Regions from separate parts of the Stenotrophomonas sp. 05L413 genome, predicted to be linked through region 1. Evidence: predicted binding sites of a transcription regulator. Region 1 holds the regulator's gene; each other region holds the start of a gene.
What was found. The regulator FliA, encoded in region 1, starts transcription of late flagellar genes. The targets are predictions, from matches to a motif close to TAAAGTTTNNCNNNCNNNGGCCGATAA.
Positions count from the first base shown of each region.

Region 2: a site for FliA is predicted at 1,425-1,451, ahead of AC1DIQ_RS10365 (GGDEF domain-containing protein). Genes of this name have one in related genera too.
Region 3: a site for FliA is predicted at 1,989-2,015, ahead of AC1DIQ_RS00035 (methyl-accepting chemotaxis protein). Genes of this name have one in related genera too.
Region 4: a site for FliA is predicted at 1,576-1,602, ahead of flgM (flagellar biosynthesis anti-sigma factor FlgM). Genes of this name have one in related genera too.

Region 1 is NZ_JBFTOL010000010.1:26,863-30,066, forward strand. It holds gene flhF (flagellar biosynthesis protein FlhF) at 1-299, shown strand, start outside; gene AC1DIQ_RS18555 (MinD/ParA family ATP-binding protein) at 286-1,173, shown strand; gene AC1DIQ_RS18560 (RNA polymerase sigma factor FliA) at 1,170-1,916, shown strand; gene cheY (chemotaxis response regulator CheY) at 1,933-2,325, shown strand; gene AC1DIQ_RS18570 (protein phosphatase CheZ) at 2,325-2,939, shown strand; gene AC1DIQ_RS18575 (chemotaxis protein CheA) at 2,945-3,204, shown strand, end outside.
Region 2 is NZ_JBFTOL010000004.1:241,537-244,740, reverse strand. It holds gene AC1DIQ_RS10375 (tryptophan 2,3-dioxygenase) at 1-664, opposite strand, end outside; gene AC1DIQ_RS10370 (NAD-dependent epimerase/dehydratase family protein) at 736-1,374, opposite strand; gene AC1DIQ_RS10365 (GGDEF domain-containing protein) at 1,507-3,069, shown strand; gene AC1DIQ_RS10360 (RNA polymerase sigma factor) at 3,115-3,204, shown strand, end outside.
Region 3 is NZ_JBFTOL010000001.1:2,908-6,111, forward strand. It holds gene AC1DIQ_RS00035 (methyl-accepting chemotaxis protein) at 1-1,775, opposite strand, end outside; gene AC1DIQ_RS00040 (PAS domain S-box protein) at 2,056-3,204, opposite strand, start outside.
Region 4 is NZ_JBFTOL010000002.1:12,801-16,004, reverse strand. It holds gene AC1DIQ_RS04885 (ATP-binding protein) at 1-822, opposite strand, end outside; gene AC1DIQ_RS04880 (flagellar protein FlgN) at 907-1,239, opposite strand; gene flgM (flagellar biosynthesis anti-sigma factor FlgM) at 1,242-1,544, opposite strand; gene flgA (flagellar basal body P-ring formation chaperone FlgA) at 1,654-2,301, opposite strand; gene AC1DIQ_RS04865 (chemotaxis protein) at 2,407-3,204, shown strand, end outside.

The sequences.
Region 1 (3,204 bases):
CCCTGCTGGTGCTGCCGGCCAACACCAGCTTCGGCGACATGGACGAGGTGGTCCGCCGCTTCAGCGCCGCCAACCCGCAGGGCGTGGTGCTGAGCAAGCTGGACGAAACCGGCCGCTTCGGTACCGCCCTGTCGGTGGCCGTGGATCACCGCCTGCCGATCACCTGGGTCACCGATGGCCAGGACGTTCCTGAAGACCTGCACCGTGCCAGTGCGGCCAATCTTGCACTTCGCCTTGAAGATTTGCGCCGCGCGGCCGATATGCCCTGCAACCCGGAGTTGAACCATGCCGTCGCGTGAGTACGCCAAGCTGACCAAGACCTTCCCGTTGTCGGCTACCCGAAGCCAGCCGCTGGGCCCGGTCCGCACCATCGCCGTCACCGGCGGCAAGGGCGGCGTGGGCAAAACGAACGTTTCGGCCAATCTGGCCGTGGCGCTGGCGGACATGGGCAAGCGCACGCTGCTGCTGGATGCCGACCTCGGCCTGGCCAACATCGACGTGATCCTCGGCCTGCAGCCGAAGGTGACCCTGGCCGACCTCGTCGCCGGGCGCTGCACGCTGGAAGAAGTGATCATGGAAGGCCCCGGCGGCGTGCTGGTGGTCCCGGCCGCCTCCGGTCGCCGCCACATGGCCGAGCTGCAGCCGGCCGAGCACGTCGGCCTGGTCAACGTGTTCTCCGAGCTCGAGCGCGAGCTGGACATCATGATCGTGGATACCGCCGCCGGCATCACCGATGGCGTGCTGACCTTCTGCCAGGCCGCACAGGACACCGTGGTGGTGGTCTGCGATGAGCCGGCCTCGATCACCGACGCCTACGCGCTGATCAAGGTCCTCTCGCGCGAGCGCGGCGTGGACCGGATCCAGGTGGTGGCCAACATGGTGCGCGACCCGAACGAAGGCCGCGTGCTGTACGAAAAGCTGAGCCGCGTCTGCGAGAAGTTCCTCGCCGATGTCTCGCTGAACTACCTGGGCTGCGTGCCGCAGGATGACTGGCTGCGCCTGTCGGTGCAGCGCCAGCAGCCGGTGGTGAAGGCCTACCCGTCCAGCCCGGCCGCCCTGGCGCTGACCGAGATCGCGCGCCGCACCGCCCGCTGGCAGGCCCCGACCGAGCCGCGTGGCGGGGTCGAATTCTTCCTGGAACGCATCCTCAAGCAACGCGGGGTGACGGTATGAAGGGCGCAGCACAATACAAAGAAGTCCAGCGGACCGCGGCCAACGAGTGCATTGCCCAGCACTCGGATCTGGTCCGCCGCATCGCCCATCATCTGGCAGCACGTCTGCCAGCCAGCGTGGAGGTCGACGACCTGATCCAGGCCGGCATGATGGGCCTGATCGAGGCCTCGCGCAGCTACGACGCCGACCAGGGCGCCTCGTTCGAAACCTACGCCTCGATCCGCATCCGCGGTTCGATGATCGATGAAATCCGCCGTGGCGACTGGGTGCCGCGCTCGGTGCACCGCCGCGCCCGGGATGCCGCCGCGACCATCCGTCGCCTGGAGCAGAGCACCGGCCGTGCCGCCAGCGCCACCGAAGTGGCCGCCGCGATGGACATGCCGCTGCCGGATTACCTGCGCCTGATGGAAGACGCCTCGCGGGGCCAGGTGCTGAGCCTGGAATCGCGGATCGAGGACCAGGGCGAGCTGGACACCGTCGCCCAGGGCGGCCCGACCCCGCAGCAGGTGCTGGAACGCGGCGAGTTCGGGCGTGAGCTGGGCAACGCGATCGGCCTGCTGCCCGAGCGCGAACAGCTGGTGCTGTCGCTGTACTACGAGCAGGAACTGAACCTGAAAGAGATCGGCGCCGTGTTGGGTGTCAGCGAATCGCGCGTGTGCCAGATCCATGGCCAGGCCGTGCTGCGCCTGCGGGGCCGGCTGAAGATCTTCGAGGCGGCAGACGCCGGCCTCGAGAACCATTGAAATCGAGGAAAGTGCTTTGAACAAGAACATGCGTATCCTGATCGTCGACGACTTCTCGACCATGCGTCGTATCGTCAAGAACCTGCTGGGCGATCTGGGCTTCACCAATACGGCCGAAGCCGAGGACGGGCATGCCGCGCTGGCGCTGTTGCAGAGCCAGCCGTTCGATTTCGTGGTCACCGACTGGAACATGCCGGTCATGACCGGCATCGACCTGCTCAAGGCCGTGCGTGCCGACGCCAAGCTCAAGACGCTGCCGGTGCTGATGGTGACCGCGGAAGCCAAGCGCGAGCAGATCATTGAAGCGGCGCAGGCCGGCGTGAACGGGTACATCATCAAGCCGTTCACCGCCCAGACCCTGGAAGAAAAGCTCGGCAAGATCTTCGAACGCCTGGCGGCGAGCGCCTGATGGAAACCCTGAGCGACAAATCCGCGCTGGTGCAGCGCCTGCAGGATGCCCTGGCCGCGCTGGAAAGCGGTGACGAAGCCGGTTGGCGCCGGGAAATCGACGCCCTCGCCGCGCTGCGCACGCAGCCGATGATGGCCGGCCTGAACCGCCTGGCCCGCGAGCTCGGCCAGGCCTTGGGCGAACTGCCCAGCCTGCCCAGCGAAGCCGGCGAGCTGGATGACGCCTGCGCGCGCCTGGACCACGTGGTGGCGATGACCGAACAGGCCACCCACCGCACGCTGGACCTGGCCGAAGAATGTCGCTCGCTCACCGAACAGCTGCGCGCCAACGGGTTGACGCCCGACCAGGGCCAGCAACTGGACCGGATCCGCCACAACCTCACCGAAATCGCGCTGACCCAGAGCTACCAGGACCTGACCGGGCAGATCATCCGCCGCGTGGTCGGGATCGTGCGTCGCGTGCATGAGGGCTTCGGTGCGCTCGGCCTGCCCCCGCAGGAAGACGAGAACAAGCGCGACAACAACGGCCTGGCCGGCCCGGCCCTGAAGGGCCTGGATCGCCATGCGGTGTCACAGAACGACGCCGACGACCTGCTCTCGGACCTGGGACTGTAACGATCATGAGTGCTGTGCCAGACGATATCGCTGCCGACTTCATCCTCGAGGCCCAGGAAATCCTGGATCGCCTCGGCGAACAGCTGGTGTCGCTGGAGCAGGCGCCCCAGGATGCCGACCAGCTCAACGCCGTGTTCCGTGGCTTCCACACGCTCAAGGGCGGTGCCGGCTTCCTCGGCATCCAGGCGATGGTCGAGCTGTGCCACGCCGCCGAGGAAACCCTCGGCATGGCCCGCTCCGGCCAGGCCACGCTGCAGGCCCACCA
Region 2 (3,204 bases), on a different contig from region 1:
GCGCGTACTCACGCCAGAAACGGTCGGTGTTCTGGTAGATCCGCTCGAACACCGGGTGCAGCGCATCGTCGGCCACGTGCGGCTGCTGCCAGTCCCGCCCCTGATAGCCGGCCGGGACCGGATGGCCGAAGCGGGCCAGGTAGCGCAGGAACTCCTCGTACAGGCTGGGGGCATCAAGCACCTCCTGCAGCTGGGCCTGGCCGGCCGGGTCATGCGAGAACACCTGCAGCATCTGCGCGTTCTTGTTGCCCAGCAGGAACTCGATGTAGCGGTACTGCAGCGACTGGAAGCCCGAGGACGGGCCCAGCACATCGCGGAAACCCATGTACTCCGAAGGGGTCAGCGTCTCCAGCACCGACCACTGCTCGGTCAGCTGGCGCAGCACCTGCTTGCTGCGCGCCAGCACCTTGCGGCACTGCCAGACCTCGTCGCGCTGCAGGAAGCCGATCGCCGCGCGCAGCTCGTGTGCCAGCAGCTTCAGCCACAGCTCGGAGGTCTGGTGCTGGATGATGAACAGCATTTCGTCGTGGTGCGGCGGGTTGGACAGCGGCTGCTGGGCCGACAGCAGCTGATCCAGGCGCAGGTAGCCGCCGTAGGTCAGCCGCCCCTCCAGATCGGTGTGGATACCAGCTTCGAGATCGCGTTGGTTCTTGTCGACGGACATGGCAGGGACCGCTAAAGGGGCTGAAAGGGTAGCGCAGTGGCCGGGGGGCCGCGCATCCGGCCGTCAGCGGCTCAGCGCGCCGCCAGATCGGCCGAACCCACGATCCTGACGCCGGGCGTCGGCACCAGCGCCGCCTCAACCAGCGCGGCGGCAATCGTCCCGGCCGGATTGATCCGCCAGGCGCGCGGCAGGACCGGACCGAGCACCCCCAGCACCACGCTGGCCAGATGCTCGCCGGTGCGCCGCTCGGCACGTTCGCCGCCGATCAGTCCGGGCCGGACCAGGGTCAGCGAAGGGTAGCCCAGCTCCCGCAGGTCCTGCTCCAGCCGGCCTTTGACCTGGTTGTAGAAGAGCCGCGCGCCCGCATCGGCGCCCATCGCCGAGTTCAACGCGAAGGCATGCGCGCCGCGGGCGCGTGCCTGCTGTGCCACGGCCAGCGGAAAATCATGGTCGACCCGTGCGAACGCCTCCTGGCTGCCGGCCTGTTTGATCGTCGTACCGAGCGCGCAGATCACGGCATCCACCGCCCACCAGTCGGCCTCGCCCGGCAACTGTGCGAAGTCCACCACCGGGTTGAGCAGCGCTGCATCCGTGGTATCCAGCGCGCGGCGGGTCGGGGCGATCACCGCATCGCAACGGGGGTCGTCCAGTAGTTGCCGCAGCACATGACTGCCGACCAGTCCGGTCGCCCCCACCAGCATCACCTTCATCGCACTCTCCTGCCGTCGCCGTGCTTACCATCCTGCCATGCATGACCGGTTCAAGGCCGGCCCCACTGCGCCGATACTGTTCCCACCTCTCCACCGCTCCGGCTCCGGCCGTGCCCTGCAAGGATCTGCCGCATGACGGACCCGCACGACGCTCCCCCCAGCCCCGGCACCGCCGTCGGGCGGCTGCTGTCGCGGCGGCAGAGCGTGGGCACAGCGGTGGAGGCCGCCAGCGAGCCGGCGCCCGGCCCCAAGGGGGGCAGCAGCGCGATGCTGCAACGGTTGTTCGCCGGCATCGATGCGCCCGAGCCGCTGCTGGCCGCGTTCGCCAATGGCATGTCCACCCTGCCCGGCGAGCTGGGCGACATGGGCCTGCGCCTGCAGTCGGCGCAGCGCAGCGCGGATTGGGTCAGCTATGGCCGCGCGATGCGCCAGCTGATCGACAAGTACATCCGCACCATCGAACAGGAAACCCCGGATGGCCAGCCCGACAGCCTGCGCCTGCGCGAGCTGCTGCGGCATACCGTCGGGGTGACCGTGGCCAGCCTGCTGCAGAACATGCCCGAGCTGCGCGAGGAGCCGGTGCAGCTGGCCGGTGAACTGCGCCACTGGCATCCCGGCCAGCCGCTGCAGCCGATCGAACAACGGCTGCGCGAGCTCTCGCACCAGATCGGCGTGCGCAGCGATGGCTGGCAGGAACAGCAGGAGCTGTTGCTGAGTCTGTTCGATCTGCTGTTGGACAACATCAGCGAGCTGCTGGATGACAGCAGCTGGCTGCACGGCCAGGTCCACGCGGTGCGTTCGCTGATCGGCGGCCCGCTGGATCGCGATTCGGTCGAACAGGCGCGCGCCAACCTGCGCGAGGTGATCTACAAGCAGGGGCTGCTCAAGCAGGGCATCGTCGAATCCAAGGCGGCGATGAAGAACGTCATGGGGGGCTTCATCGAGCGCCTGGACGGCATGGCGGTGAGCACGGGCGAATACCATGACCGGATCAGCAGCTACGCGCTGGCCCTGAAGGAAGCGCGCAGCATCGCCGACCTCAACCAGTTGCTGCAGGACGTGCTGCAGGACACCGGCCGGGTGCAGGATCAGGCCCTGCAGGCGCGCGACCACCTGGGCAATGCACGCCGTGAAGTGGAACAGGCCGAACAGCGCATCGCCGAGCTGGAGCAGGAGCTGCGCGAGGTCTCCGGGTTGATCCGGACCGATCCGCTGACCGGTGCGCTCAACCGCCGCGGTCTGGATGAGCTGCTGGAGCGCGAACTGGCGCGTGCCGCCCGCCACGGCCATCCGCTGGCGCTGGCCCTGCTGGACCTGGACGATTTCCATCAGACCAATACCCTGCATGGCCATGCAGGTGGCGATGCGGTGCTTCGCCACCTGGTGACCGTCTGCCAGCTGCACCTGCGCAGCAGCGATGCCATCGCCCGGCTCGGCGGCGATGAGTTCGTCCTGCTGCTGCCGGAAACACCTGCAGCGGACAGCATGTCCACCCTGCTTCGGCTGCAGCGCTCGTTGGCGCAGCGGCCGCTGCCGCTGGACGAACAGCGCGTGCCGGTGCATTTCAGCGCCGGGCTGGCGCAATGGCAGCCGGGCGAGCCAGCCGAGGCGCTGCTGCGGCGTGCCGATGCGTCGCTGTATGCGGCCAAGCGGGTCGGCAAGAACCGCGTACTGGCGGCCGAGCCACCGCGCTGAGCCCGCGCCCGTGATATTCCGCGCACCGGCGCGAATCACCCGGGTATGGACATGACACGGCCCGCTACCGACATTGATCTGCGCCCGCGCTTCGCCGCGCTGCTGGAGCAGCACCGCGGCATCGTGCTGAAGGTG
Region 3 (3,204 bases), on a different contig from region 1:
ACCGTCTGCAGCAACTGGGTGGACTGCTCTTCCATGCTGCGGGCCGCCGCGGAGGCCTCTTCGACCAGCGCGGCATTCTGCTGGGTGCTCTCGTCGATGTGCTCGACCACCTGGTTGATCTGCTCGATGCCCTCGCTCTGCTGCTGGGCCGCCGCGCTGATGTCGGCCATGAGATCGCTCACGCGTTTCACGCTGACCACGATCTCGTCCATGGTGCGGCCCGCGCTTTCGACCTGGCGCGTGCCCGCCCCGACCTTCTCCACCGAGTCGCCGATCAGCTGCTTGATCTCCTTGGCGGCTTCGGCAGAACGCTGCGACAGCGAGCGGATTTCCGAGGCGACCACCGCAAAGCCGCGGCCATGCTCGCCGGCACGGGCCGCTTCGACGGCGGCATTGAGGGCCAGGATATTGGTCTGGAACGCGATACCGTCGATCACGCCGATGATGTCGACGATGCGCCGCGAGGAGTCATTGATCAGCGACATGGTGGAGACCACCTCCTGCACCACGTGGCCACCCTGCGCCGCCACCTCGACCGCGCCACCGGCCAGCTCATTGGCCTGGCGGGCGTTGTCCGCGGTGCGCCGCACGGTTGCGGTCAGCCCCTTCATCGAGACGGCGGTCTCCTCCAGCGAGGCCGCCTGCTGCTCGGTGCGCACGGACAGGTCGCTGTTGCCTTCGGCGATCTCGCTGGCACCCACGGCGATGGTGTCGGCCGCCAGCTTGATCTGGGTGATGATGCCGGCCATCGCTTCGACCAGCGCATTGATGCCCTCGCACAACTCGGCGATCGGGCCGGTCTTGTCCTGGGTGGCGATATGGCCGGTCAGATCGCCACCCTGCGCGGCCGCCACCACTTCACGCGTCTGCGCGACGGCCTGCTGCAGCGCCAGGGAGTCACGCACCTGGGCCGTGATGTCGGTAGCGTACTTGACCACCTTGAACGGCCGTCCGTTCATATCGTAGATCGGGTTGTACGAAGCTTGGATCCAGACCTCGCGCCCGCCCTTTCCCATGCGCTTGTACTGGCCGGCATCGTACTCGCCGCGGCCGAGCTTTGCCCAGAACGCACGGTATTGCGCGCTCTCGCGATACGCCGGTTCGGCAAACATCGCATGGTGCTGCCCGCGCACCTCCTCCAGTGCATAGCCCATGGCAGCGAGGAAGTTCTCGTTGGCGGCCAGGATGCGGCCCTCGAGGTCGAACTCGATCACGGCCTGCGATGTGTTGATCGCGGCGAGCTGGCCGGCAAAGTCGGCCGCCTGCAATTTCTGCGCGGTGATGTCGGTCGCGAACTTGACGACCTTGTACGGTCGTCCGTTGCTGTCGAACACCGGGTTGTAGGACGCCTGGATCCAGATCTCGCGTCCACCCTTGCCGATCCGCCGGTACTGGCCGGCGTCGAACTCACCGCGGCCCAGGTTGGCCCAGAAGTCCCGGTACTCCCCGCTCTTCGCATACTCGGCATCCACGAACATGGCGTGGTGCCTGCCCTGGATCTCCTCCAGCGTGTAGCCCAGTGTCTGCAGGAAATTGTCGTTGGCATGCACGATGGTGCCATCGAGGTGGAACTCGATGACGGCCTGGACTCTATGCAGCGCCTTGATCTGCTCTTCGAGCTCGGCCTGCCGTTGCAGCGCGGCCGATGCCGCGCTGCCATGGGCCGCGCGACGGGAAACGAACCATGCCGTGAGCGTTCGCCACAACGACCCGGCGTCGGCGTCGGCGTCGCTGGCGCGACCTGGCACATGCGTGTGCAAGCCTGAAGTAATCATCGTTAGACCTCGGTGTCCGGTTAGCGAATAGGTCAGCGCCGGGCGGTGGCCCGGTGGCGGTATTCCGTTGGCTGGGACTCACGAAGATCGTCAGTGGGGATGACGCAACTTCGATGGGCTTCAAACACCGGGCGGGCCGGCGAACATGAACCATTTAAAAAAGGTGTACGGCCAGATATCCACGTGAGCAGACGGGCAGCAACTGCGAGTCATATAACGGCGGAGATTCTGAAACCTTTAGGGCGACCATCGGGCCGGCGCCGCGCAGGGCCGGCCGTGCTCATTCGCCACTTTCGCTCGCATCCAGGGCGTCGAGGGGATCCACGGCCCCGAGCGCGTCGGCCTCCACCTGGACGTTGTCGCGTCCCATCGCTTTGGCCCGGTAGCACTGTGCATCGGCCGCGGCGACCGCGTCATCCACGCTCATGCCCCCGAACAATGGCGCGATGCCGATGCTGGCACCCACACTCAACCGCCGCTGGTCCCAGGGGATCGACAACCCCCGCATCGCCTCGAGCAGATCGCTGGCGATGCGGCGGGCACGCTTGAGCGAACAGCCGGCCAGGATCACCGCGAACTCGTCGCCCCCCAAGCGCGCCACGATGTCCGAATCGCGCACGCCGTGCCGCAGCACGCTGGCCACCGCCCACAGCACGGCATCGCCGGCCAGATGGCCATGGGTATCGTTGACCGGCTTGAAGTGGTCCAGGTCGATATACATCAACGAGGCCGACTGCCCGGTCCGCGCGACCCGGGTGATGGCCTGCTGCAGGTGCGCTTCGAAGCCGCGCCGGTTGCTCAGCTCGGTCAGCGGATCGATTTCGGCCAGATGCCGGGCTTCACGCTGGCGCGCACGCTGCTGGGTGACGTCACGGATCACCCAGACCGCGCCGGTGGTCTGGCCGTTTTCATCGCGCAGCCAGGCGCGGGTCAGGTCGACCGGCAGCAGATGCGCCCCCACTGACAACAGCAGGTCCGAATGCAGGTCGACCGCATTGCTGTCCGGGTCGAGCAGCACGGCCACATCCAGCGGGGAGCGCGGCGCGTATTCGGTCGTGAGCTCCATCACCTCCTGCAGCTGGCTGCCCGCCAGGGCCCCAGCGCCCTCCCCGGCCAGCGCGCGGGTGGCCGCGGCGTTGGCGTACTGGATGCCGCCGTGCAGGTCCAGGGTCAGCACCATGTCGGCCACCGCATCCAACGTGACGCGGGTGCGCTGCTCGGATTCGCGAAGTTGCTGGCCGCTGAGCCGCTGGGCGGTCACGTCCTGGATCTGCGAAACGAAATGCAGCGGCTCGCCATTTTCCGTGCGCACCAGCGACACCGACAGCCGCCCCCAGACCAGGTTGCCGGCCTTGCCCAGGTAACGCTTCTCCATGTGGTAATGCTCGCGGCGCCCGGCCAGCAGGTCGCCGAGCAGGGCCAGATCGGT
Region 4 (3,204 bases), on a different contig from region 1:
GATGTTGATCGTGGATTCCAGGCCCGCGTGCAGGTCCACCAGCTTCCACGACTCATCCCGGCCGGAATACGAGAAGTCCTTCAGATCGCGCACGATCCGGGTCACCCGCTCGATGCCCTCGCGTGATTCGGCCATCAGCTGCGGCAGATCACGGCTGATGAAATCGATGTCGAAGCGTTGGCGGATGTCATCGATTTCCGGGATCAACGCCTTCGGATCTGGTGCCCGCAGGGCGCGCTCGTAGGCTTCGATCACGGTGAACAGGCTGCGCAGGTATTCCTGCAGGCTGCCGAGGTTGGAGTGCACATAACCGATCGGGTTGTTGATCTCGTGCGCCACACCAGCGGCGAGCTGACCGATCGAGGCCATCTTCTCCGACTGCAGCAGCTTTTCCTGGGTACCGTTGAGGCGCAGGTACGCCTGGCGCAGTTCGGCATGTCGCTGCTGCAGCTCGCGCTCGTAATCCTCTTGGCCTTCGATGCGGCGGAACAAGGCCAGATAGTGTCGCTGGCCGCCATCGTCGTGATGGTAGACATGGGCGATGACCATGCGCTCGCCGACCGGAAGGCTGCCGTTCCAGTGGCCGTTGAGGCGCGCCTGTTCCAGCGCATCCGGTGGCAGCAACTGGCGCAGCCATTGCGCTGGGGTCAGTTCGGCATCGCGCTCGGCCTGGCCGAGGATCTCGCTGACGGCGGCATTGGCCAGGGCCACGCTGCCATCCTCGCGGAACAGCAGCACGCCCTCCTTGATCCGTTCAAACAGGGCAAGCAGGACCGGATGCGGGGGCAACGGGGCGGTGACAAGGGCGGAAGTTACGGTCACGGTCACATCGAGGCGGCGGGAAACAGGCGCTCAATATACGCGGTGACGTTCACATCGGCAGCCTGGGGCCGCCAGATGGGGAGATCAGGCGACCGCGAGCGGCCGCCGGGTGTTGAGCGTGTGCGACTGGCCCTTGGCATCGTACGACGCGGCATCTTCGCTGCGGCCGAGCTGGCGCAATGCCCAGTTGACCTCGCGGCGGCGCCGTGAAAGCAGTACACCATTGGCACGGTTGCGCTCTGCCAGTTCCTGCACACGCTCGGCCTGGCCAAGCGGCAGCGCGGCTTCGAGTGCCCGCAACGCCTCCAGCTTGGCGCCGGTCGCGCGGATCAGGGCCTGCACGTCATGCTCGACCAATGCCTGGCGTTCGACGTCCAAGGCATCGCTGAGGCGCTGCAGCGGCTCGCTCATCGCCAGCTTCATCCCTGCAGCTGCTGGTCCAGCTCAAGCATGCGCGAGGCGATCGCGTCGGGATTGATCTTGTAGGTGCCGTTCTGCAGCGAGTCGCGCACGGCCTGGACACGGGCCGCGTCGATCGCCGGAGCCGTGGACAGTTCGCGCTGCATCGCCTGCAGGCTGGTGGCTTCGCCGGTCAGGCGCAGGCTGTCAGCGGCTTCCACCGGGCGGGCCGGGGCATCGGTGCTGACGCTCGGCTTGTTGCCGGGAGCGACGCTGCGCAGATGGGCGGTGGCCTGCAGGTTGCCGTCGATTTTCTGGCTCATGGAGTTGTCCTGGGAATGCGGTTCACAAGGGATAACGGCCGGTCGGGCGCCATCTTTAGGGGAATATTGCAGGTTTTACGGGAAATGTGGCCCGTATTCACAATCGTGTTCAGCGCGTCACTAAAACGTCACCGCTGGCTGCGACGGTGCCTTGCACGATCTTGCGGGACGACAGGTTCTCGACCGAGACCCGCTCATTCTCGCCGGCATCGGCCATGGCGCGCCCGGCCACCCGGACCTCCACCCCGCCCCGCCGCGACACCAGCGCGACACTGTCGCCCCGGCGCACCAGCCGCTGCGCGACCAGGTCATTGGCCGAGAGCAGACTGCCAGCACTGAGGGTCCTGCGCGCCACGCGGCCGACGGCGGCGGCCGGATCGGCCAATGCGGCGCCGGCGATCCGGGCCGCATCACGCTGGCCAGTAGTGATATCGGCCGCCGACAGGGTTTCTCCAGCGGCCACGCCCCGATTGAGGATCAGCACGGTCTGGTTGCGACGCACCTTTACCGGCACGAACAGGCGCCAGCCGCCTGCATCCGGGCAGCTGACTTCCACGGTACTGGTGCCGGTCGGCTGGGCCGCCAGCGGCTGACCGCAGGCAGGCAGGCGCAGCGCCGAATCCAGGGTGGTGTCGCCCTCGCTGCCGGCCGGCAAGGTGCCGAGCGCGGCCTGGCGGATGCTATCCACCGGCTGCCAACCACCGGCCGCCCAGGCGGGCGCCGCCAGCAGCAGCGCGGCAAAGACAAGAGATCGCATGGGCACTCCATGGGCAAGGAACATGCGCAGCACGATGCAAGCCCCATGCCGAACCGCCCTCTACGCGGCGCTCAAGTCACCGCCGCTCCCGCCGATACCAAGCCCATGTCTCATGACCTGCTCAACCGCATCGACCAGCGTACGCGCCTGGCCGGCCACAATCGTCTGGCCCTGCTGCTGTTCCGGCTGGGGGGACGTCAGCTTTTTGGCGTGAATGTGTTCAAGGTGCAGGAAGTCCTGCGGCGCCCGGATCTGTTCCAGGTGCCCGGGCTGCCCAGCCAGTTCGCCGGTGTGGCCGATGTGCGTGGCCGCTCGGTGCCGGTGCTGGACCTGGGCCTGGCGATCGGCCATCCCGAGCGTGAGCCCGATGCCGACAAGGCGCCGGGCTACCTGGTGGTGACCGAGTTCAACCGCTCCATCCAGGGCTTCCTGGTCAGCGGCGTGGAACGCATCGTCAACATCGCGGTGGAAGACATCCATCCGCCCCCGGAACTGGGTGCCGAATCGAGCTACCTGACGGCGGTGACCCGCTTCCAGGGTGAGCTTATCCAGGTGATCGACGTGGAAAGCGTGCTGGCCGACATCGCCGAGATCCGTGGCGAAGCGGTGCTGGACCCCTCCATGGCCTTGCCTCCCGATGCCCCGCCGATGCAGGTGCTGGTGGTGGACGATTCGCGCGTGGCCCGCCAGCAGATCCGCAGCGTGCTGGACCAGCTGGGGGTCGGGGCGACCCTGCTTTCAGACGGCAAGCAGGCGCTGGACCACCTGCTGCAGATCCACGCCTCGGGCGAAAACCCGGCCGAGCGCTACGCCATGGTGATCTCCGATATCGAGATGCCGGCGATGGATGGTTACACCCTGACGACGGAAATCCGGCGTCACCCGGGGCTGGCCGGCCTTTAC